3 regions of the Dryocola mayonis genome follow, and region 1 is predicted to be linked to each of the others. Evidence: predicted binding sites of a transcription regulator. Region 1 holds the regulator's gene; each other region holds the start of a gene.
The links. Region 1 encodes LexA, which represses DNA repair genes until DNA is damaged. Its sites were predicted from a motif close to TNCTGTATGTACATACAGNA; they were not measured.
Positions count from the first base shown of each region.

Region 2: umuD (translesion error-prone DNA polymerase V autoproteolytic subunit) is a predicted target of LexA. The motif match lies at 4,603-4,622, and genes of this name have one in related genera.
Region 3: WLO32_RS12250 (YebG family protein) is a predicted target of LexA. The motif match lies at 3,001-3,020, and genes of this name have one in related genera.

Region 1 covers NZ_CP150452.1:3,925,135-3,933,137, forward strand. The annotation lists gene traF (conjugal transfer protein TraF) at 1-756, opposite strand, end outside; gene WLO32_RS18995 (cupin domain-containing protein) at 929-1,432, opposite strand; partial or broken gene zur (zinc uptake transcriptional repressor Zur) at 1,544-2,063, shown strand; gene WLO32_RS19005 (CsbD family protein) at 2,134-2,343, opposite strand; gene dinF (MATE family efflux transporter DinF) at 2,582-3,916, opposite strand; gene lexA (transcriptional repressor LexA) at 4,011-4,619, opposite strand; gene WLO32_RS19020 (diacylglycerol kinase) at 4,739-5,107, opposite strand; gene plsB (glycerol-3-phosphate 1-O-acyltransferase PlsB) at 5,292-7,730, shown strand; gene ubiA (4-hydroxybenzoate octaprenyltransferase) at 7,772-8,003, opposite strand, start outside.
Region 2 covers NZ_CP150452.1:1,915,942-1,923,944, forward strand. The annotation lists partial or broken gene paoC (aldehyde oxidoreductase molybdenum-binding subunit PaoC) at 1-1,008, opposite strand, end outside; gene WLO32_RS09325 (FAD binding domain-containing protein) at 1,013-1,963, opposite strand; gene paoA (aldehyde dehydrogenase iron-sulfur subunit PaoA) at 1,960-2,646, opposite strand; gene umuC (translesion error-prone DNA polymerase V subunit UmuC) at 2,884-4,152, opposite strand; gene umuD (translesion error-prone DNA polymerase V autoproteolytic subunit) at 4,152-4,517, opposite strand; gene WLO32_RS09345 (DUF4186 domain-containing protein) at 4,855-5,220, shown strand; gene pqqU (TonB-dependent receptor PqqU) at 5,291-7,429, opposite strand; gene idi (isopentenyl-diphosphate Delta-isomerase) at 7,667-8,003, opposite strand, start outside.
Region 3 covers NZ_CP150452.1:2,526,592-2,534,594, forward strand. The annotation lists gene ptrB (oligopeptidase B) at 1-1,355, opposite strand, end outside; gene WLO32_RS12240 (tellurite resistance TerB family protein) at 1,448-2,128, opposite strand; gene yebF (protein YebF) at 2,246-2,590, opposite strand; gene WLO32_RS12250 (YebG family protein) at 2,664-2,984, opposite strand; gene purT (formate-dependent phosphoribosylglycinamide formyltransferase) at 3,123-4,301, shown strand; gene kdgA (bifunctional 4-hydroxy-2-oxoglutarate aldolase/2-dehydro-3-deoxy-phosphogluconate aldolase) at 4,378-5,019, opposite strand; partial or broken gene edd (phosphogluconate dehydratase) at 5,082-6,894, opposite strand; gene zwf (glucose-6-phosphate dehydrogenase) at 7,138-8,003, opposite strand, start outside.

The DNA of each region.
Region 1 (8,003 bases):
CAGCCAGGTTTTTTGCAGCTTTGGCGTCACGCCAACGGAAACCGGCACGCCGCCGAAATCAAACTGCTTTGCCATCGCGATACCATAATCGGACACGATAGCCGCGCGGCCGGACGCAGTGGAGTTAAGGTTGCGCGTAATGACATCCGAGCCATTTACCGCGGCGTCTATGGCGACGGCGCCGGCAATCGCGTCGGAACCTTCGATACCGCGCAGATAATCAATATCCCGCTGATCGATAGACGAGCTGACGCGCGCTCGCGCGTAGGCTTTGGTGACAAAAGCCACGGACAGCACGTCGTTTGGAATGCTTACCGCAATCCCTGCCGCCGCTTTAGCCTTCGCCGTTTTCCCGCGTAGGCTTTCCAGCTCGCCCGCTAAATCACCCGCCGCGCCCTGGAACTGGTTTAAAGTACCGACGGGGTTGGTAATAATATCCTGCAGGGTCAGGTCATCAATCACATCTTCGTAGCGATCAACCTTATCGCTGATATCGTCGATTTGATCCTGCAGATTGTCCTTATCGGTAATCTGCGCGCCCACGGATGGCAGAATGACCGTCACCCTGTCTTCTTCCTGCGCCTTTGCCAGCAAAGCGGGGTTAATTAACGCCCCGCTTCCGTAACTGGCGGAAGCCACCCCGGTTCCGCCCATCGCATCGCTACGTGCTTCCGCCCATGTACCAGCCGCGCCGGCGTGATTTGCCACAAACAAAGAAGCGGCGCTAAGCGCCACCAGAGATTTAATTTTTTTCATTTACCGCTCGTCCGTCTGTTAATCAGATGTAATAACTAGCCCCTGCCAGTTAAGACTTAACAGGGGCGGACTATTGCTGTGAATAACGAGCTTAAAAACGGGTTGTTTCACCCATAGGAATCCCGTTTCTATCCATACGGGTTGTGGTTTCATTCTTTCCTTGCAGAGTTATTTATAGTTTACCCCGCGATTTTCGTGAAGGCTGTCCGTCATGAGGGCCAAAAAATTGCGGCGGATGGTCTATCCAGCGGTCCTTACGCGTGGCGGCGTAGCTGGAGTTCATCGGATAATAGATACGATTTTCATCCTTGTTGGCCTCACCAACCACAAGCAGGCGCACCTCGTGTTCGGTGTTGTTAATAAAGGTATGGCAAATACCCGTCCCTGCCGGGAACCCCACGCTCTCGCCCGGTTCCAGCGGATAGAGATGGCCGTTGATCCACACCTGCGGGTGTCCTTCCAGCACGTAAACAAACTCTTCTTCGCTGCTTTCAGCATGCGGATAGGAGGTGCGACGCCCGGGCGGCAGGCGCTCATGGTGTATACCGAGCCGATTCAAACCAAGGCCGCGGGCAAGCGGCGCGCCGATAGCAAACAGCTCGTTACTGTCGGGATAGGTGGAATCATCCGCGCCTTCTAGCTCGCGCCAGTGGCGGATACAGTCTGGTTTTTGCATGACGGCTCCAAAGGGGAATTTTTAAGGTAAAACACTGCCAGTATGGACCAGCATTCGGCGTTTTTGCTGCTTTTATGATAAAGTGAGAGGCTAATCGATCGAGGAATGCTAATGGATACGACGACTTCACAACACGTGTTAGCGCAGGCCGAAAAGCTTTGCGCGCAGCGCAATGTGCGCCTGACGCCCCAGCGTCTGGAAGTGCTGCGTCTGATGACATTACAGACCGGCGCCATCAGCGCTTACGATCTGTTAGATTTGCTGCGCGTCAGCGAACCGCAGGCTAAACCGCCCACCGTCTATCGCGCGCTGGATTTCCTGCTGGAACAGGGATTCGTTCATCGCGTGGAATCCGCTAACAGCTACGTGCTGTGCAATTTGATCGATCAGCCGACGCACTCTTCGGCGATGTTTATCTGCGAGCGCTGTGGCGTGGTGAAAGAAGAAGTCGCGCAGGGCGTGGAAGACATTATGCATAAGCTGGCCGCAAAAATGGGCTTTGCGTTACGTCATAACGTGATTGAAGCGCATGGTTTGTGTGCGGGCCTGTTCCGAAGTGGAGGCCTGCCGCCATAAGGAAGGTTGCAGCAACCACGATCATTCCGTGCAGATTAAAAAGAAGGTTCGTTAAGGCAGGACGGTACATCCTTGTACCATGGGCAGGGCAGCCTGTAAGTCAGCACAACTGAGGGTTATGCGGGCTACCAGCGGTAATTGTTACGGGTTTCCCAGTCAACAACTTCCTTTTCCGCATCGTCTTTACTCGATCCATAACGTTCCTGGATCTTACCAACCAGCTGATCGCGTTTACCTTCAATGACCGTCATGTCATCGTCCGTCAGCTTGCCCCATTTTTCTTTTACATTACCTTTGAACTGTTTCCAGTTACCGCCGATTTCGTCTTTATTCATGATATTTTCCTTATCGTTCGGTGAAGAATCGTTAAAAGTTAATATCGTCCGGGTGAAGCCAGCGGCTGTCACTCACTATCTGCTGGACGTGATAATAATTGTAGTCAAGAATCCGGCGTCGGAGCGGCAATTAAGAACATTGAACCATTAAGACCGCGCCGGACACGCTGATTTGCAGCAGAATCTAGCGGCAAATCAGCATGCTGAGCGGGGATTAAAGGCGCGTCAACAGTTGTAACTAACTATGACTTTCCGCCTGGAACCATGTGTCGTGTCGCCAGTGGCGGCGCCAGATCCAGCCGAGGGCCAGCCCGCGCAGGGCAAGAAACACCGCTACCGCAAGCCACAGGCCGTGATTGCCAAGAGACGGCACGCTCAGCAGCGTCAGGCCGAAGCCCGCTGCGGCAACGACCATGCTGTTACGCATCTGGGCGCCGCGAGTGGCGCCGATAAACATGCCGTCAAGCAAATAGCACCACACGCCCACCACCGGCAGGACAATCTGCCAGCCTAAATAGCGGTCCGCCTGCTGCCGCAGCTCCGGCAGCGAGGTCAGCATGGCGACGATGTTTTCGCCAAACAGCGCATACGCCACCGCAAAGCCCAGCGCGACCAGCCCGGCCTGGCGGCAGGCCGCCCGCCAGACGTCCAGCAGCTGGCTGCCGTTACGGGCGCCGTAAGCCTGGCCCGAATGCGCCTCAACGGCATAGGCAAAGCCATCCAGCGCATAGGCGGTGAAGGTCAGCAGCGTCATTAAGACGGCGTTAACCGCCACCACTTCGCTGCCCAAACGAGCGCCGAAAATCGTCACCGAGGCAAAGCAGAGCTGCAGCAGCAGCGAACGCAGCATAATGTCTCTGTTTAACGCCAGCAGGCGGCGGATATTCCCGCGCCAGGCGTTTTTCAGCATGGCGAAGTCGATTCCCCGCATGACCAGAACTTTCTTCACCATCATTAAGCCGATGATAAAGGTAGCGTACTCCGCAATCGCCGTTGCCAGCGCGGCGCCCTGCACGTTCATATGCAGGCCCATAACCAGCCACAGATCGAGCAAAATATTCAGCACGTTGCCGACGATCAGCAGGATGACGGGGGCGCGCGCATACTGCACGCCAAGCAGCCAGCCGAGCAGCGCGAGGTTGGCCAGCGAGGCGGGCGCGCTCAGCCAGCGAATCTCAAGAAAACGCCTCGCCTGCGCAAGCACCTGCTCGTTTCCGCCAACGATATTTAGCGCAAGCGTAATCAGCGGGTAACGCAGCACGATAATGGCGATACCGGCAGCCAGCGCCATCAGTAACGGCTGTACCAGAGCACGGGCCAGCGCCGCGGGGTTATTCGCCCCAAAAGCCTGAGCCGTTAAGCCCGTCGTGCTCATGCGTAAAAACAGAAGCAGCATAAAGAGAAAGCTGGTGGCCGTTGCGCCAATCGCCACGCCGCCGAGATACACGGGGCTGTCCAGATGCCCAATAACCGCGGTATCCACCAGCCCGAGCAGGGGAACCGTAATATTGGAGAAGATCATGGGTAACGCGAGGCGCCAGAGCGCTTTATCCGTCGTCGAGAAGAAACGCATAGGGAAATCCGGGACGAGAAAAGAAAGAGGGATAATACGGTGATGCGCGGCAAACGCGCATCACAAAATGCGGGGACGCTAAGCTAAAGCGGTATTAAAGCCAGTCGCCGTTGCGGATAACGCCGACGGCCAGTCCTTCAATACTGAAATTCTGTTCGCGCAGATCGACGACGATAGGGTCGAACTCGCTGTTTTCCGGCAGCAGCTGCACGGTGTTGCCCTGCTGCTTCAGACGTTTTACGGTGACCTCGTCATCAATGCGCGCCACCACGACCTGGCCGTTACGCACGTCCTGGGTTTTATGCACCGCCAGCAGATCGCCATCCAGAATACCGATATCTTTCATGGACATGCCGCTGACGCGCAGCAGGAAGTCCGCGTTCGGTTTAAACAGCGACGGGTCAACCTGATAATGGCCTTCGATATGCTGCTGCGCCAGCAGCGGCTCGCCGGCGGCTACGCGGCCCACCAGCGGAATACCGGTTTCTTCTTCAACCAGAAGACGAATGCCGCGGGACGCGCCGGAAACAATCTCGATAACGCCTTTACGGGCCAGCGCCTTGAGATGCTCTTCCGCAGCGTTGGGAGAACGGAACCCCAGACGTTGAGCAATCTCGGCACGCGTCGGCGGCATGCCGGTCTGGCTGATGTGATCCCGAATAAGATCAAACACCTCTTGCTGTCTGGTAGTTAAAGCTTTCATTCCGCCCCCTGGGTGTTTATACAGTTATGCTGTGAGTATATACAGTCAAAGGTGAATTTGAAACCACAAATTGAGCAAAAAACCAGGGACTTATCATAATCCGGAATGGCTCTCGCAAATTAGCGCAAATGTGGCCACAGCAGCGTGCCCCAGGTGGCTACGGCAAGGATAATGGCGATCAGCACGGCGGCCGAGCCCATATCCTTCGCGCGGCCTGAAAGCTCGTGGTAATCCGTACCGACGCGGTCAACCAAAGCTTCGATGGCGCTGTTAAGAATTTCGACAATCATGACCAGCACCACGGAGCCGATAAGCAGAATGCGGGTGATGGCGTCAACGTCCAGCCCGCAGGCGACGGCGATGGCGATAACCGCGGCAACGCCTTCCTGGCGGAAGGCGGCTTCGTTAATCCAGGCGGCGCGCAGCCCTTTCCAGGAGTAACCGGCGGCTTTGATAATACGTGTAAATCCAGCGGTGTTATTCGCCATTTCGGGAAACCTTTTTAAAATAAAAGCGTCAATGCTTATCAGCACCCAGCAGCCTTCGCGTTTCTGCCAGCGATCGGGCAATCTGAAGGATGATGGGTAAAATCGCAACGCCACAGAAATCTTATGCAGTTTCTGATATTCTTGCGGCGAATTTGCATTATTAACCTGAGGCTTTACATCGTTTATGTCAGGCTGGCCAAGAATTTACTACAAATTACTTAATTTACCATTAGGCGTTCTGGTAAAGAGCAAGTCCATACCGGCAGATCCGCAGGCCGAGCTGGGCCTGGATACCACACGCCCTATTATGTACGTTCTGCCTTATAACTCTAAGGCGGACCTGTTGACGCTGCGCGCGCAATGCCTTGCACACGATCTGCCCGACCCGCTCGAACCGCTGGAGATAGACGGGGCGATTTTGCCGCGCTATGTCTTTATCCACAGCGGCCCGCGGGTCTTCACTTATTACACGCCGAAAGAAGAGTCGATCAAACTCTTCCACGACTACCTCGACCTGCACCGCAGCAATCCAAACCTGGATGTGCAGATGGTGCCGGTTTCGGTGATGTTTGGCCGCTCTCCGGGACGCGAAAAAGGCGACATCAACCCGCCGCTGCGTATGCTGAACGGCATACAGAAATTCTTCGCGGTTTCCTGGCTTGGCCGCGACAGCTTCGTGCGTTTTTCCGCGCCCGTCTCCTTGCGCAGAATGGCCACCGAACACGGCACCGACAAGCGCATCGCGCAGAAACTGGCCCGCGTGGCGCGTATGCACTTTGCCCGTCAGCGTTTAGCCACGATTGGCCCGCGTCTGCCGGTACGTCAGGATCTGTTTAACAAGCTTCTGGCCTCCAAGGCTATTGCCCGCGCCGTGGAAGACGAAGCGCGCAGCAAGAAAATCTCCCATGAAAAAGCCCAGCAGAACGCCGTTGCGCTAATGGAAGAGATTGCGGCGAACTTCTCTTACGAAGCTATTCGTCTGACGGATCGCGTGCTGGGGCTGACGTGGAACCGCCTGTATCAGGGCATCAACGTGCACAACGCCGAACGCGTGCGCCAGCTGGCTCACGACGGCCATGAAATCGTTTATGTGCCCTGCCACCGCAGCCATATGGACTACATGCTGCTGTCCTACGTGCTGTATCACCAGGGGCTGGTGCCGCCGCATATCGCCGCGGGCATTAACCTGAACTTCTGGCCGGCAGGCCCGATTTTCCGCCGCCTGGGCGCGTTCTTTATTCGCCGCACCTTTAAGGGCAGCAAGCTCTACTCTACCGTATTCCGCGAGTACCTCGGCGAGCTGTTCAGCCGCGGCTATTCCGTGGAGTATTTTGTCGAAGGCGGACGCTCGCGAACCGGCCGTTTGCTGGATCCAAAAACCGGCACGCTGTCGATGACTATCCAGGCGATGCTGCGCGGCGGCACGCGTCCGATTACGCTGGTGCCGATTTACATCGGCTACGAGCACGTAATGGAAGTGGGCACCTACGCCAAAGAGCTGCGCGGGGCGACTAAAGAGAAAGAAGGCTTTATGTCGATGCTGCGGGGCTTAAGCAAGCTGCGTAACCTTGGACAGGGCTATGTTAACTTCGGCGAACCTATGCCGCTGATGACCTTCCTTAACCAGCGCGTACCGGAATGGCGCGAGGCTATCGACCCCATCGAAGCCGTGCGTCCGGCGTGGCTTACGCCAACGGTGAATGAAATCGCCGCCGAGCTGATGGTGCGTATCAACAACGCAGGGGCGGCAAACGCCATGAACCTGTGCTGCACCGCGCTGCTGGCTTCGCGCCAGCGTTCTCTGACCCGCGAACAGCTGACGGAACAGCTCGACTGTTATCTCAACCTGTTGCGCAATGTGCCGTATTCGCCGGATGCCACCGCGCCGGAGCAGAACGCAGACGCGCTCATTGAGCACGCGCTGCAGATGAATAAGTTCGAAGTGGAAAAAGACACCATCGGCGACATCATCATCCTGCCGCGCGAGCAGGCCGTGCTGATGACCTACTACCGCAACAACATCATGCATATGCTGGTGCTGCCTTCGCTGCTGGCGGCGATCATTACCCAGCATCGCCATATCAACCGCGCCGAACTGCTGCGCCAGGTGGAAGTGCTTTATCCGATGCTGAAGGCGGAGCTGTTCCTGCGCTGGGGTAAAGAAGAGCTTGCCGCAGAAATCGACGCGCTGATTAACGAGATGGCGCGCCAGGGCCTGATGACGGTAAGCGGCGAAGAGGTGCAGATTAACCCAGCGCGTTCCCGCACCCTGCAGCTTTTGGCCGCGGGCGTGCGCGAGACGCTGCAGCGTTACGCCATCACCTTCTGGCTGCTGAGCGCCAATCCCTCCATCAATCGCGGCACGCTTGAACGCGAGAGCCGTACCGTGGCCCAGCGTTTGTCTATGCTGCACGGCATCAACGCGCCGGAGTTCTTCGACAAGGCGGTCTTCACCTCGCTGGTGCTGACGCTGCGCGATGAAGGCTATATCAGCGATACCGGTGACGCAGAGCCAACCGAGACGATGAGGGTCTACCAGATGCTGGCGGATCTGATTACCTCAGACGTGCGCCTGACCATTGAAAGCGCGACGACGCAGATAGCGGTGGAATCAGTGGAGTAAAAGAAAACAGGCGGGGAAACCCGCCTGTTTTTTTATGGCCGTCAAAAGCGCATTAAGCTTGATGCCAGGCCGATAAACAGCACCAGCCCAACGTAGTTATTATTGAGGAAGGCTTTAAAGCAGGCGTCGCGATCGCGGCCGGCGATCAGCCTTTGTTGATAAATAAACAGCGCGCCCGCAAGACCGATGGCGCAATAAAACGCCCCGCCCAGCCCGTTCAACCAGCCAATCAGCGCCATTAGCGCCATGACCACCACCTGCAAAATACCGATG
Region 2 (8,003 bases), 2.0 Mb from region 1:
GCCCGGTATGGCGGTTAGCGCCGGCGTAAAGAAGCTCGGACTGCTGAACCGCGGTTTCCGGCTCGCCGCCGGCAAGGTTGCCCGACCAGCTTTCATGGGAGATGGCGGTGATCCGCCCGGATTCGTCCGTCCCTATGCGGATGTGCTGGATGGTCGCCGGGCGGTGCGTGGTATTGTTCGGAATAAACGGCCTTTGCAGGGCAACTTTCACCGGCCTTTTCACCGCGCGGGCGCCCAGCGCCGCCAGAAGAGCGTCGCTGCGCAGGAACAGCTTGCCGCCGAAGCCGCCGCCGATATAAGGCGAAATCACGCGCACCTTCTCCACGGGCAGCTTCAGCGTTGCCGCCAGATCTTTGCGGCACCAGTCAATCATCTGATTCGAGGTCCAGACGGTCAGCTTATCTCCTTCCCAGACGGCCATTGAGGCATGGGGCTCCATGGCCATGTGGCTCTGGTCGGGCGTGGTGTAGACGGCATCAAGCCGCACCGCAGACGCCCGGAAGGCGCTGGCGAAATCGCCCGTCGATTTGTCCGGGGTGCTTTCAGGCGGCGTGGTGACGCTGGGTTTTTCCCGGGCAAGATCGTATGAGCCGTGTTCACGGTGATAATCGACCTGAATCAGCGCCGCCGCCGCGCAGGGCCCTGTTCGAAAGTTTCCGCGACGACCACGGCGATAGCCTGATGGTAGTGTTCAATTTCCGGGCCGCCCAAAAGGATCGCGGTGTTCTTTTCCCCTTTGCCGAGCGGACCGGCGTTATCGGCGGTGACGATGGCAAGCACGCCGGGCGCCTTGCGGGCGGCCTGCAGGTCAATGGAGCTGATGCGGCCCTTAGCGATGGCCGAACCGAGTATGTAGCCATAGGCCGCGTCGGGCGCCTCGTCATGCCATTCATAGGCATAGTGGGCGGTTCCCGTGGTCTTTAGCGGCCCGTCAATACGATCGTGAGGATGGCCGACGACCCTGAGCCTGTCGATTGGATTGTCTTTTGCGGGATTATCAAATTTCATCGCCTTAGGCCCTCGCTTCGGTCAGCACAGAGGCGAGCGTACGCTTCGCCAGCAGCAGCTTGTATTCGTTTTCCCGGGTTGGATGAGCATCTGCGAACAGCCGCTCATAAACCGCCTGGGCGCCTTGGGTCAGTTGCGCATCGGCCTCGTTAAGCCGCCACGGCTTGTGCGCCACGCCGCCCAGCGCCACGCGGCCGCTCCCGTCTGGCTGCACGATGGCGGCGACGGAAACCAGGGCGAAGGCGTAAGAGGCGCGATCGCGTACTTTGCGATAAATATGCGTGCCGCCTGAAGGAGGAGGCAGGGTGACGGCGGTAATCAGTTCGCCCGGCGACAGAGCGGTTTCGAGATGGGGCGTGTTGCCCGGCGCGAGGTAGAAATCGGCGACAGGAATTGCGCGCGCTTTCCCGTCCGGATTAACCGTCTCCACAACGGCGTCGAGCAGGCGCATGGCGACAGCCATATCGCTGGGATGGGTGGCGATACAGGCTTTGCTTGCGCCTACCACCGCATGCTGCCGGCTGAACCCCTCCAGCGCCGCGCAGCCGCTGCCGGGAAGACGCTTGTTGCAGGGCTGATTAGTATCGTAAAAGTAGGGACAGCGCGTGCGCTGGAGCAGGTTGCCGGCGGTGGTCGCCTTATTACGCAGCTGGCCCGAAGCGCCGGCAAGCAGCGCCCGCGAAAGCACGGCGTAGTCGCGGCGTATCCGCGGGTCGGCGGCCAGATCGGTGTTACGCACCAGCGCGCCGATCCGCAGCCCTCCGTCGTCGGCCGGCTCAATTTTATCCAGCGCCAGGCCGTTAACGTCGATCAGATGGGCGGGGGCTTCTATCTCAAGCTTCATCAGATCGAGAAGATTGGTGCCGCCCGCGATAAATTTCGCGCCGGGTGTACGTCGGGCGCTTGCCGCCGCCTCGGCAGGCTTTTTCACGCGTTCGTAGGTAAAGGCTTTCATGATTTCTGCTCCCCGGCTGCGTCTTCAATGGCGGCAAGAATGTTGGAGTAGGCTCCGCAGCGGCAGATATTGCCGCTCATGCGCTCACGTATTTCATCCGCCGTGGCCTGCGGGGGCGACACCAGATCGAGGGTGACATAGCTTGGAATGCCCGCTTCAATTTCTTCAAGCACGGCTACGGAGGAGCAGATTTGCCCCGGCGTGCAGTAGCCGCACTGGTAGCCGTCATGTTTTACAAACGCGGCCTGCATGGGGTGCAGCCTGTCCGGCGTACCAAGGCCTTCGATAGTGGTGATGTCGGCATCCTGATGCATTACCGCAAGCGTCAGGCATGAGTTGATGCGGCGGCCGTCCAGGATAACGGTACAGGCGCCGCACTGGCCGTGGTCGCACCCTTTTTTGGTCCCGGTAAGATGCAGATTCTCGCGTAGCGCATCCAGCAGCGTGGTGCGCGTATCGACTTCCAGCTGCCTCTCCTCGCCGTTTACTTTCAGCGTCAGGCGGACCATTTCAGGCGGCGTAACGGGCGTCTCGCCGGCGAAAGCGGGGGCGTGAGGCATAGCCGCCACGGCCGCCGTTGCCGCACCGGCTTTCACCAGCTCCCGCCTCGTCAGGCTAAGGGGATGCTGTTCAGCATCCTGCGCGTTGTTATTACCGTTCGTGCTGCCGCCCGTCTCTTGCAGGCGGCTTTTATTCGCTTTGTTGCCCAGGTTGCTCATACCAGGCCTCCAGTATTCTGAAAGTTAAACCAGTCAAAATGCGGACGCTTTCCGCTGCGCACCGCGCAAATTTTTATAACGAACATTTAATAATAGACGGCGCTGGCGCTGGGGTTATTCCTGTCGTCCGAATCCTGAGATGAAAGGCGTTCACTTACGGGAGGTCGCGGGATCCGTTCTGAACCGCTAACCGGCTGTTAGTTATTGAATCTTAACGCGTAACAGATCGCTAAAGCGGGTGGTGTAGGCGGGAGAAAGCATCTGGCGTTTCATTTGCCAGCTTTTTTGCACGACCTGGCCGCCAAGCCAGATCCGGCCTTTTCCGCTCTGGTTGATGTAATCCATCACCGCCATCAGCTGGCTGCTGTTGGCGCGCGGCTGGTAGTCGTCAAAGAAGTCAGGCTGCGCGATCCCCTCGCTGTAAAAATCGCCGAGCATCACGCCGCATTTTTGAAACCTGTAGCCCTCTTTCCATATCACATCCAGACAGCGGGTTGCGGCGGCTACAATATCGCGACTGTCCTGGGTTGGAATGGGGATATGAATGCCCGCCGTTTGGCCGTAGTAGCTTGCGCCGTGGCTATAGGGGCTGGTTTTAACGAATGCGCAAACGTGGCGGCAGTACTGATTCTCCCCGCGCAGTTTCTCTGCGGCGCGTGCGGCATGGTTGCAAATGGCTTCCCGTATCGGATCGTATTCGCTCACTTTGTCGGCAAAGGAGCGCGAACAGACGATCTGCTGTTTCGCAGACGCGGGCTCGTCTGACCCGAAGCAGGATTCCCCGCGCAGCTCCCGCACGGTGCGTTCCAGCACCACGCTGAAGTGCTTTCTGATTAACGCGGTCGGGGCATCGGCAAGCTGCAGGGCCGTCTCAATGCCCATCCCTTTTAGCCTTTGCGAAAGCTTCCGCCCGATTCCCCATACGTTACCGACGTCTACCAGGTTCATCAGCCTGCGTTGCCGTGCGACGAGCGACAGATCGACCACGCCGCCGGTTTGCGTCCATTTTTTTGCCGCATAATTTGCAAGCTTGGCCAGGGTTTTTGTCGGCCCGATACCGACGCCGACCGTGAGGCCCGTCCACTGAAGAACCCTTGCTCTTACCTCGCGCCCGAAGGCTTCCAGATCCCGGCCGCGGTTAAGACCCTGAAGGTTAATGAAGGCTTCGTCGATGGAATAGACCTCAACGGACGGCGCCATGGCTTCCAGAATCGTCATCACCCGCTGGGACATATCCGCATACAGGGCGTAATTGCTGCTGAAGATAACCACGTTATTTTGTTCAAACAGGGCGCGCATTTTGAAATACGGAACGCCCATGGGGATGTTGAGCGCTTTTGCCTCGCTGTTTCTGGCGATCACGCAGCCGTCGTTGTTGCTCAGCACGACAATTGGGCGTCCTTTTAAATCAGGACGGAATACCGTCTCGACGCTTGCGTAGAACGAGTTCACATCGACCAGGGCAAACATTACCGCAGGCCATTAATGCTGAAGGTCACCACGCCAAAAATCTCCAGCTCGTCGCCGCCTTCGCGCAGCACGACGGCGGGAAACGCCGGATTAAGCGCAAGCAGCTGAACGAAGGGGCGGGTGCACAGCCGTTTCACCTTGTACTCGCCGGCAAGGGACACGATGACGATATCGCCGTGTTGCGCTTGCAGGCTTCGGTCCACCACCAGCAGCGAGCCTTCGTAAATACCGGCGTCAACCATGGACATGCCCGTCGCCATGACAAAATAGGTTGCGGCAGGATGAGCGATGCAAAGCTCGTTGAGATCGATGCCTTTCTCAATGTAATCCTGCGCGGTATTACCATATGAACCCATGCTGGCCATTTGTCATCCTTCACTGAACCGCGGGAGAATCGCAGGGCTTTCAACTTCTGCGCGAGAGTTGGGTTAAGCATGGATTCTCACAATTTACTGTGTTTATATACAGTATCGTTGAACCCAGGAGGCGATCAAGCCGCTTGCGGGAAAATTCTTACAATTAGTTGAAAAGAATGAAAATATATCTGCAGTGCAGCAGTAACGTTTTATCAGGGGTCTGCGGATACGGGAAGAAAAGGGCAAATCGCATATTGGTGACAATGTCACTTTTAGGCGCTCTGCTTGCTATGTGCGCAAAAGGGGGGAGAATATGTTTTCGTCTAAAACCAGCCAGAAGTGTCCTGTGACCAATCTTGATCCTGTTTTCCAGCGCCTGGCGCGCTCCTCGTTTCGTATGCGTTTCCGCCTTGGCCCGAAGGAGCGGCAGTATTGCATCGATAAAGGCCCGGAAATTATTACCCGCCATGCGGAAGATTTTATCGCAAAAAGGCTTGCCCCCGCCGAGCCCAAAAACGACGGGAAACAAACGCCGATGCGCGGCCATCCGGTGTTTATCGCCCAGCACGCCACCGCCACCTGCTGTCGCGGCTGCCTTGCTAAGTGGCACAATATCCCGGCGGGAACGGCTCTTGGCGCCGAACAGCAGCACTATGTGGTGGCGGTGATTTATCGGTGGCTAAGCGTGCAGATGACGGGCGCTGCGGGATAGGCTTATCGCATCCAGGCGCTGCAGGGTGGATAAGCGTATGCGCGCTTATCCACCGCCACAACGGCTACGACTACTGGAACGTATAGCTCAAATTCACGCCCACGCCGTAATTGCGGCCCGGAGCCGGCTCGAAGAAGCGGCCGTTGCCTTCGTTGACGATGACCGAACCGACATAGCTGCGGTCGAACAGGTTATCCACGCGTCCCCAGACGTCCAGCAGCCAGCTTTGCTGAATGCGCAATTTATAGCCGCTGTTCAGCGAGGCGACGGTATAGGTCGGCGCGGTTGCGTCGTTCGCGTCATCGGCCTGAATATCGCTCATGTAGCGCACGTCGGCTCCGGCATAGAAACCTTCCTCCGGCGCGTATTCCAGCGCGGCGTAGCCCATATTGCGGGCGATGCCCGGCATGCGGTTGCCTTTGCAGCTCTCTTCGCCGCAGGCGTTGGTGCGGTAGGTCGCATCCAGATAGGTCCACGCCATTTTCACGCGCCAGTCCCAGGCGAACTGCTGGTCGAGGGAAAGCTCAACGCCGCGACGACGGGTTTCGCCGGCGTTTTTATAGGTCGTGCGTCCGCCGCTGCTCTGGTCGGTGACGATCTCGTCGTCGGTATCGGTCTGGAATACCGCGGCGGTGAACAGGCCGTTGCCGATGCGGGTTTTACTGCCCACTTCCACCGTGTCGCTGGTGGAAGGCTTCAGGCCGAAGTTCAGCCCGGACTGGCCGTTGTCGCGATAGGAAAGCTCGTTGATGGTCGGCGTTTCAAAGCCGCGTCCCGCCGAGGCGTAAAGGTTCCACGCGTCGGTTACCGCATACTTCAGCGAGGCGGCCGGCAGCCACTTGTGATAGCTTGCTTCGCCGCTGTCATCGCCGTTCGTGCCGGCAATGTAGTAGTCGTTGGAGTCGAAGTAAACCGAGCTAAAGCGCACGCCCGCGTCCAGGCTAAGTTTGTCGGTAAACTGCCACGCGGTTTGCAGATAGGGATCGACGTTCCACATTAGGTTGCGTTCGTTGCGGCGAATGTCGCCTTTTTCGCCCAGCACGGTGGCGCCGTTTTCCACCACAAAGTTCTCATAGCCTTTGCGTTTTTCGGACATGGTTTCGTAGTCAAGACCCGTCGTGAAGCTGACCGGCACGGAGAGCAGATTGCCGCGGTGCGTCCAGCGGGAGTCGATGCCCTGGTAGTGGCGTGAAAGCTGGATCACGCCGCCCGGATGGGTCGGGCTAAGCTGTGGCCCGACGGGGATCGACTGGTACTGCGTGGTTTCGCGCTCGCCGGCGTAAACCATCAGGCTCAGGTCGTCGCTGGCCGTAAGCTGGCGTTCATAATGCAGGCCCGCCTGGGTTTGCTTCGTGGTTTTACGCGTGTCGTACTGGTTCGCCCGCGGCGACTGGGTGGGGTTGTCGCGCCATTCATCTGCGGTTAATCCGCCGGGATCGTTGGCATCGATATCCACGCTGTTAAACAGGAAGGTCAGCTTGCTGGCGTCGTCGAGGCGCACGCCGAGTTTGGCGTTGCCGAGGTTTTTCTGGGCGCTGCTGTGGTCGCGATAGCCGTGCGTGGTAAAGCGCGAGGCGGAAACGGCATAATCCACGTCCCCGGCATGCGTGCCGTCGCCCGTAGCGCCCGTGGCTTTGACGCTGTTGCGCCAGCTGCCGAAGCTGCCGTACCAGGTGCTTGCCTCAAGGGTCGGCGGCTGAGTGCCGGTCGTGGTGTTGACGTTTACCACGCCGCCGGAGGAGTTGCCGTATAAGGCCGAAAACGGACCGCGCAGCACTTCGATGCTTTCGACGCTGTTGATATCAATATTGGACGTTTGCCCCTGTCCGTCCGGCATGGTGGCGGGAATGCCGTCCACGTACATCCGCACGCCGCGCACGCCGTAGGTGGAGCGCGAGCCGAACCCACGCACCGACAGCTGTAAATCCTGCGCATAGTTCTGGCGGTTTTGCACCTGCAGCCCCGGCACGCTGTTGAGACTCTCGGAAAGGTTCACGCGCGGCGCGGCCTGGCGCATATCCTCACCGTCGATCGTGCTGACGGCGGCCGGGGTATCCAGCTCTGATAGGCCGCCGGGCGTGGCCGTGACCACCATCGTCTGTTCATCAGATTTTGGCGTGTCCGCGGCGAAAACGGGCGCGGCCCATGGCGTCAGGGCAGGGATCAGTAAAAGGGGGAGCGTGGACTTTCCGTGTTGCGTCATTTTCATCAGGGCAATTTTCATCAGGTGAGAAGGGCGAGCGTCCAGACGAACCATCTGGAACATTTGCGCTATATGTTAATACTTATGTGTAAAGTTTGAAAACCGTAAAGGCACTTTACGTTAATGATAAGTGTTGGTGAAAGAACAACTAAGCGCAAGGAAGCGGGAGCGGGAGTTAGCTTGCTGCGACCTGCCGCCGGAGGAATTGGCTGGAGATTCAGGCCGTTTCGCAGCGGAGAAATTTTACGGGGCCGTTTGCTTTATCAGCGCCGCTTTAATCAGCGGCCGTTGCAGCTGGGCGACCATCCACGGGCTATAGGCCGCGGGAATTGCGTTAACGCCGGCTAACACCTGCTCAACGGGCAGCCAGCTGAAGTCCATGACCTCGGTTTTATTCGGCAGCGGCCCGGAGGCGGCGCGGGCGAAAAAGACCGGACAGTATTCATTTTCCACAATGCCGCTGGCGTCCGTAGCGCAGTAACGAAACGACTCGTCAACCAGCGTCGGCGTTTCGATGTTCATTCCCAGCTCGTAATAGCAACGGCGTATTACGGCGTCGGGCAGGGCTTCGTCCGGCAGC
Region 3 (8,003 bases), 1.4 Mb from region 1:
TAGCCGTAAACCAGCAGGGGATTTTTCCCGCGCTGGAAGTGCTTGCGGTGGTAAACCAGCGAAACCGGCACCTGCACGCCGTCACGCGCGGTCACCCAAAGGTGTTCGCTGCGATAATCGGCGGAATCAAAGCCGGAAACCTCGGTTTGCTTAAGAACGCGGCGTTCGCCGGTGTTCATATCCAGCTCAAACAGGGTGTCCGGCATGGTCATGGACGAGTAGCCATAACGCAGCCGCGAGGATTCAGGCTCCGGATTGTAACCAAGCCAGGTGACGTAAGCCGGATCGTCAAACGCGATCCCGGTTACTTCGCGGGTTTTGCGGTTGATCTGCCGCAGGCTGGTCAGGCCGCGCTGGCGCTCCTCAACCACCAGCCAGTCGGTGAACAGCGTAAAGCCTTCCAGCATGATGTGTTCACGCGCGGGGATAAGCACCTCCCACTGGTTTTCATCGCGGACTTTGCTGCGATATAAACCAAAGTTTTTGCCTTCCCGGTTAGAGCGTAAATAAAAATTATGCTGGAAGTGATCGAGGGTGTATTCGTGATCTTTGCGGCGCGGCGCAAAAACCTGCGGCTCCGCATCCAGTAATTCCGCATCCAGCAGCAGCACCTCGCTCGTCGTGGCGCTGCCGAGGTAAATCAGAATGTAGTGTTGCGAGGTCGTTTTATGCACGCTGACGTAGAAGGTATCGTCTTTCTCTTCGTACACCAGCTGGTCATCCGTTGAGGGATGCCCGACTGTATGACGCCACACCTGGTAAGGCAGCAGCGTTTTAGGGTGCTTACGCACGTAGTAAAGCGTGGAGGAATCGTTCGCCCAGACAAAGCTGGTTGAGACGTTGCTGAGCACCTCGGGATACCAGTTCCCGGTTTCAAGATTGCGAAAACGCAGCCCGTACTGACGGCGCGACAGGTAATCTTCCGCCAGCGCCATAATCGTATTATCCAGCGTAATCGCCATCCCGCCCATGGTGTAAAACTCACTGTGGGCCGCGCGTCGGTTCGCATCGAGCAGGGTATCCCACTCGTCCCATTCCGACAGCACCACCGACTGGCGCTGGTAGATAGCGTATTCGTTGCCCGCCTCATACACCTGCCGGTAGCGGTAGCCGTTTTGCGTGTAGGGCGCCGAAACGTCATGCTGGGGAATGCGATCGACCATCTCTTTAAGCAGGCGCTCCTGAAGCGCCTGCTGAGTGGCCATGACCCGCTGCCCGTAGTCGTTCTCTTCGTGCAGATAGTTGAGGACATCCGGGTTATCACGGTCGTCGTCACGCAGCCAGTAATAGTTATCGATTCGTGTGTCACCATGCTTATGCAGGGTGTGGGGGATCTTTTGCGCTTTTGGTGGCATGTCATTATTCATTTTTAGTTAACACCCTGTAAGGGTGGCAAATTCAGACAGGCTTGCAAGCGCAACGAGAGCTTTTGAGGAAAAAGCCGGGGTTAACCCGGCAGGCTTAGCTTCTGTTTTTTGAGGTCCTGCTCGATGCCTTCACGCACGTCCTGCGGGATCTTCAGCTCATCGCCTAAGGCGTTGAGATAGCTGCGCTCCATGAAATGATCGACGTCGATCGCCGCGCAGCTCAGGAAATAAAGTTCGAGGGCTTCCTCCTCGTTTTTTACATCCTGCGCCAGGCGTTTTGGATCGAGAGGCATTTCGATGGCTTCCTGAATCAGCGTGCGCCCCGGCCCTTCGATATCGGCATCCCGCAGCTGCTGTTCAATCGCCTGACGCTCTTTGTCATCGATGTGGCCGTCGCTTTTCGCGGCGAACACCAGCGCCATAATCAAGCGCCGGGTGCGCACGTCCACCGGCGACTGCTGCTGCCCAAACTGCGGCTCGTCCTGATGCGTCTGGCGGATACGATCTTTATATTTATTCCATAAAACGCTGCCGGCGACGGCTCCGCCGCCCACCAGCAGCGCGCTGGTGCCGTACCTGGTTAATAATTTGCGGGAAGATTTGTTCGCCAGCAGCAGGCCGGCAAGGCCGCCTAACGCGCCGGGCACCAGCAGTTTGCTGAGCCCCTGATCCGCGCCGGACGCGCCGTTTTGCTGCGTTTGCGGGCCGGGAAGGCCGGTCTGGCCCAGCATGGACTGGATCTGTTGTAACCAATTACTCATGAGACACCCCTTGGGTTATCGCTTAACTGACTGAGAGTAAGCAAACGGGCGTCAAGAACTGTCTGATAAGACTAAAGATGAGAAAATAACCACGCCGGGCAAAACCCGGCGGGAAGATCAGGACTGGTAATCCGCGGTTCCGGCTTTGCAATCCACCACCACGGTGTAATGGATATCCCTGTTCATGCCGCGCACCGTAAGCGGCACCTTCCACTGGCCGTTTTTGCCGGTGATCTCTTTGCTGTTCACCCAAACGACGGGGTCGGCCTGGCCCAGCTTTTCGCGCTCCTTCGGCCAGCGCACGATGCGGTTTTGTTGATAGTCGTTCTTCACGCTATCGCCAACGGCATCCGCATCCAGCCCTTCGCAGCGGGGAAACTTAACCTTGTTAGACTCCGCCGCGCAGGCGAGAAAGCTGGTGAGAAAACAGGCCGTACACAGCACAATACCGATTTTGTTCATAAGGCTCTCCTGATGCCTGGTTATCAGAAAAAGCCTGGTACAAAACCGGTATTGCGCAAGCGTCTAAGCGAACCTACGCCGCCTTAGTGCGTTTACGGCCGGGATGCTCGGTAACGTTATCTTCAGCCGACGCCTGTTCAGCGCTGTCCGCCGCGGCTTGCGGTAGTTTACCGCTTTTTAATACCGTAGAGAGCGCGTCTTTGTTTTCGGCCAGCCACATCGCCAGCACGTCGCTTTGGCCTTCTTCGAAGGCGACCGGGCTTTGCTGCAGCCAGTCGCCTAACACCTCGGCCAGGTCGAGCATTTTGTCATAGGCATCCGCATCTTTTTTACTGGCAAAAGACATTTTTTCCTGCCCCTCTCGCACCACAACGTATTTAATTTCAACCGCCATATTTGCAGCTCCGTTTAACTGTGTATTTATACAGTATAAGTCCATTTCCCCTGCTCCGCAAGCGGGAAAGACGCTGCGTACGCAAACGTTTTCGTATATACTGCGGCCGTTTATTTTATCACATCGGGTAGGCGGATTATGTCAATGTTGGGAACGGCCCTGCGTCCAGCGGCCACGCGCGTTATGCTGTTAGGCTCGGGGGAATTAGGAAAAGAAGTCGCCATTGAATGCCAGCGTCTGGGGCTGGAAGTCATCGCGGTCGACCGCTATGCGGATGCGCCGGCGATGCACGTGGCGCACCGCAGCCACGTCATCAATATGCTTGACGCAGCGGAGCTAAAAGCGCTGGTGCTGGCGGAGAAACCTGATTTTATCGTTCCCGAAATCGAGGCTATCGCCACCGATATGCTGATCGAGCTTGAGCAGCAGGGCCAGCACGTCGTGCCGTGCGCCCGGGCAACGAAACTCACCATGAACCGCGAAGGCATTCGCCGTCTGGCTGCCGAAGAGCTGTCTCTTCCCACCTCAGGCTACCGCTTCGCCGACGCTGAAGCTGATTTCCTGCAGGCGGCGCAAGAGATTGGCCTGCCCTGCATCGTTAAGCCGGTGATGAGCTCCTCCGGCAAAGGCCAGAGCTTCGTGCGTACCCGCGAACAGCTGGCGAAAGCCTGGGAATATGCGCAGCAAGGCGGACGCGCCGGCAAAGGCAAAGTTATCGTCGAAGGGGTGGTTAACTTCGATTTTGAAATTACCCTGCTGACCATCAGCGCCGTGGACGGCGTTCATTTCTGCGCGCCGATTGGCCATCGCCAGGAAGACGGCGACTATCGCGAGTCATGGCAGCCGCAGCAAATGAGCGAGCTGGCCCTTGCGCGCGCGAAAGACATCGCGCAGAAAGTTGTGGTCGCCCTCGGCGGCTACGGCCTGTTTGGCGTGGAGCTGTTTGTCTGCGGCGATGAAGTGATTTTCAGCGAGGTCTCCCCTCGTCCCCATGACACCGGCATGGTCACGCTGATTTCGCAGGATATGTCCGAGTTTGCTCTCCACGTGCGCGCCTTCCTCGGCCTGCCGGTTGGCGATATTCGTCAGTACGGCCCGGCGGCATCCGCGGTTATTTTGCCGGAGCTAACCAGCGATAACGTGAAGTTTGGCAATGTCCATGCGGCGGTAGGTGCGGGTTTGCAGGTGCGTTTGTTCGGCAAGCCGGAAATCAGCGGCAAACGTCGGATGGGCGTAGCGCTGGCAACGGGCAGCGATATCGAAAATGCGGTAGAGCGCGCGGTTCAGGCTGCGGCGGCGGTGCGGGTAGAAGGTTAAAAAACCTCTCCCGGAAAGGGAGAGGCTTCGGCGGATGGCGCTGTTGCCGTCCGCCCTACGCAAAGGCCAGTCTGAATCAGGCTTTCGCGCCTTCAACCGCTTCGCGAGCAAGCTTAGTGATGCGGTCGTAATCGCCGGCTTCCAGCGCATCCGCCGGCACCAGCCATGAACCGCCGATGCACAGCACGCTTTTCAGCGCCAGGTAATCGCGGTAGTTGGCCGGAGAGATGCCGCCGGTCGGGCAGAAACGCACGTTGGCGAAAGGCCCTGCGATGGCCTGCAGCGCTTTGGTGCCGCCGTTAGCTTCCGCCGGGAAGAATTTGAACTCTTTCAGGCCGTAATCCATGCCCAGCATCAGTTCAGAAACGGTGCTGATGCCCGGAATCAGAGGGATAGTGCCTTCGGTCGCGGCTTTCAACAAAGGCTCGGTCAGGCCCGGGCTGATGGCAAACTGCGCGCCGGCTTCGGTCACTTCGGCCAGCTGCTGAGGATTAAGCACGGTGCCCGCGCCAATGATGGCTTCCGGCACTTCTTTGGCGATGGCGCGGATAGCGTCCATCGCGCATGGCGTGCGCAGGGTCACTTCCAGCACGCGCACGCCGCCTGCGACCAGCGCTTTCGCCATTGGCACAGCGTGTTCCAGCTTGTTCACTACGATAACAGGAACGACCGGACCCGTTTTCAGGATCTGTTCCGCGGTGGTTTTCCAGTTTTTCATCTCAGAGCCTCTTAAGCCAACTTTATAATCTGTTACCGCCGCGGCGCTCGCCGCGGGGGTGCTTAAAATTTAATGCAGGTCGCGCCCTGTTCCGCACCTGATAACTGCTCACGCAACGCGCCGAAGAGCTCACGACCCGTCCCGACGCGCTCGGCGCTCAGGTCGGGATGGAAGGCGGTGCGTTTCTCAAGCTCGGCCTCATCGACCAGGAGCGTCAGTTCACCCGTCTGGCCGTTGACGCGAATCATGTCGCCATCCTGAACTTTTGCCAGCAGCCCGCCGTCATAGGCTTCCGGCGTGACGTGGATAGCGGAGGGTACCTTACCTGAAGCACCCGACAGGCGTCCATCGGTGACTAACGCAATTTTGAAACGGCGGTCCAATAATACCCCAAGCGGCGGCATAAGTTTATGTAATTCTGGCATGCCGTTCGCTTTAGGCCCCTGATGGCGCACAACGACCACGCAATCCCGGTCAAGGAGGGCCCGCTTCGAAGGCCGGAACAACGTCATGCTGGCTTTCAAAAATCACCGCCGGCGCTTCGATAATCTGGTTTTCCGCCGGCACGGCGGAGGTTTTCATTACCGCGCGGCCAAGGTTGCCGCTCAGCACTTTGGTGCCGCCGTGCTTAGAGAAAGGTTTATCGAAGCTGGCGATGACTTCGCTATCCAGCGCCGTTTCGGCGCCTTCACGCCAGGCCAGCCGGCCGTTATCAAGCCAGGGCTCGAGGGTGTAATGATGCAAACCGAAACCGGCAACGGTGTTGACGTCTTCGTGCAGCAAGCCGCCTTTAAGCAGCTCGCGCACCAGCACAGGCACGCCGCCCGCGGCCTGGAAGTGGTTGATATCAGCCGGGCCGTTTGGATACAGGCGCGCCAGCAGCGGCACCACGTCAGAAAGGTCGGAGAAGTCATCCCAGTTAATGATAATGCCCGCCGCGCGCGCCATCGCTACCAGGTGCATGGTGTGGTTGGTGGAGCCGCCCGTCGCCAGCAGGGCAACGATACCGTTCACCACGACCTTCTCGTCAATCATCCTGCCTAACGGCATCCACTCGTTACCGTTGCCGGTCAGGCGGGTCACCTGGCGCGCGGCGGCGGCCGTCAGCTGCTGGCGCAGCGGCGCGTCCGGATGAACGAAAGAGGAGCCCGGCAGCTGCATGCCCATAAACTCCACCACCATTTGATTGGTGTTGGCGGTGCCGTAGAAAGTACAGGTGCCCGGCGCATGGTAAGAGGCGGCCTCTGACTCCAGCAGCGCGTTGCGGTCAACTTTACCTTCCGCGTAAAGCTGGCGGATGCGCACTTTTTCTTTGTTAGCCAGGCCGCTGGCCATCGGGCCTGACGGCACGAAGACCGCCGGCAGATGGCCAAAGGACAGCGCGGCCATGGTCAGGCCGGGGACAATTTTGTCGCACACGCCAAGATACAGCGCGCCGTCGAACATGTTATGCGACAGGCCGATCGCGGCGGACATCGCGATCGCTTCGCGGCTTAGCAAAGAGAGCTCCATGCCGTCCTGCCCCTGGGTCACGCCATCGCACATTGCCGGAACGCCGCCCGCAACCTGCCCCACCGCGCCCACGCTATGCAGCGCCTTGCGGATCTGCTCCGGATAAGACTCATAGGGCTGATGCGCCGAAAGCATATCGTTATAGGAGGTAATAATGGCGATATTGTTACGCAGCATGCTTTTCAGCGCTGCCTTATCTTCCGGCTGGCAGGCGGCAAAGCCGTGGGCCAGGTTACCGCACGCCAGCTCGGAACGATGAACGGTGTTGCTCTTCGCTTTTTCGATGCGCGCCAGATAGGCGGCACGGGTTTCTTTCGAGCGCTCAACGATGCGCTGTGTTACGCGTAACAAATTCGGATTCATAAAGGGACCTCATAAAGTGGCTGCCAGCGCAGCGCGCAGGAGGAATAAATCACCGGCTGTTTTATTACTGAAGCAGCCGCTCTCCATGGCATTCGGGCAAAATCGCTTCAGCTAGTGTAAATAAAAAAGCCCCGCTGGTGAATCCAGTCAGGGCTTTTAATGATAAAAATTTCTACCACGTCTGAGTTAGATCATGTTACCGGTAAAATAAATTCCCTTTTCCAGCGGTTTTGCACTTTCCGCCTACTCGAATTCATTCCATGAACGGCCGTCGCGGGTGATCATCGCCACGGATGCCACCGGTCCCCAGGTTCCCGCCTGGTACGGTTTCGGCGCGTCGTTGTCCGCAGCCCAGGCTTCGGTGATGGAGTCGACCCATTTCCAGGCCTCTTCCACTTCGTCACGGCGCACGAACAGCGCCTGAATCCCGCGCATGGTTTCCAGCAGCAGGCGCTCGTAGGCATCCGCCAGATGGGACTCGTTAAAGGTTTCCGAGTAGCTTAAATCTAATTTGGTGGTCTGCAGGTTGTGCTTGTGATCCAGACCCGGCACCTTGTTAAGCACCTGGATATCCACCCCTTCGTCCGGCTGCAGACGAATGGTCAGCTTGTTCTGCGGCAGATCCTGCCAGGAATCTTTGAACAGGTTCAGCGCCGGGCTCTTAAAGTAGACCACAACTTCTGAACATTTGGCCGGCAGGCGTTTGCCGGTGCGCAGATAGAAAGGCACGCCCGCCCAGCGCCAGTTGTCGATATCAACGCGGATAGCGACAAAAGTTTCGGTGCTGCTCGACTTGTTAGCGCCCTCCTCTTCCAGATAGCCGGGCACTTTTTTGCCCTGCGCGAAGCCGGCGGTGTACTGGCCGCGCACCGTTTTCTCACGCACGTTTGAGCGATCGATACGGCGCAGGGATTGCAGCACTTTCACCTTCTCGTCGCGGATATGGTCCGCGGTGAGATCGGAAGGCGGGGACATGGCAATCATGCAAAGGATCTGCAGCAGGTGGTTCTGAATCATATCGCGCATCTGGCCGGCCTGGTCGAAGTAGCCCCAGCGGCCTTCGATGCCCACTTCTTCAGCGACGGTGATCTCCACGTGATCGATAGTTT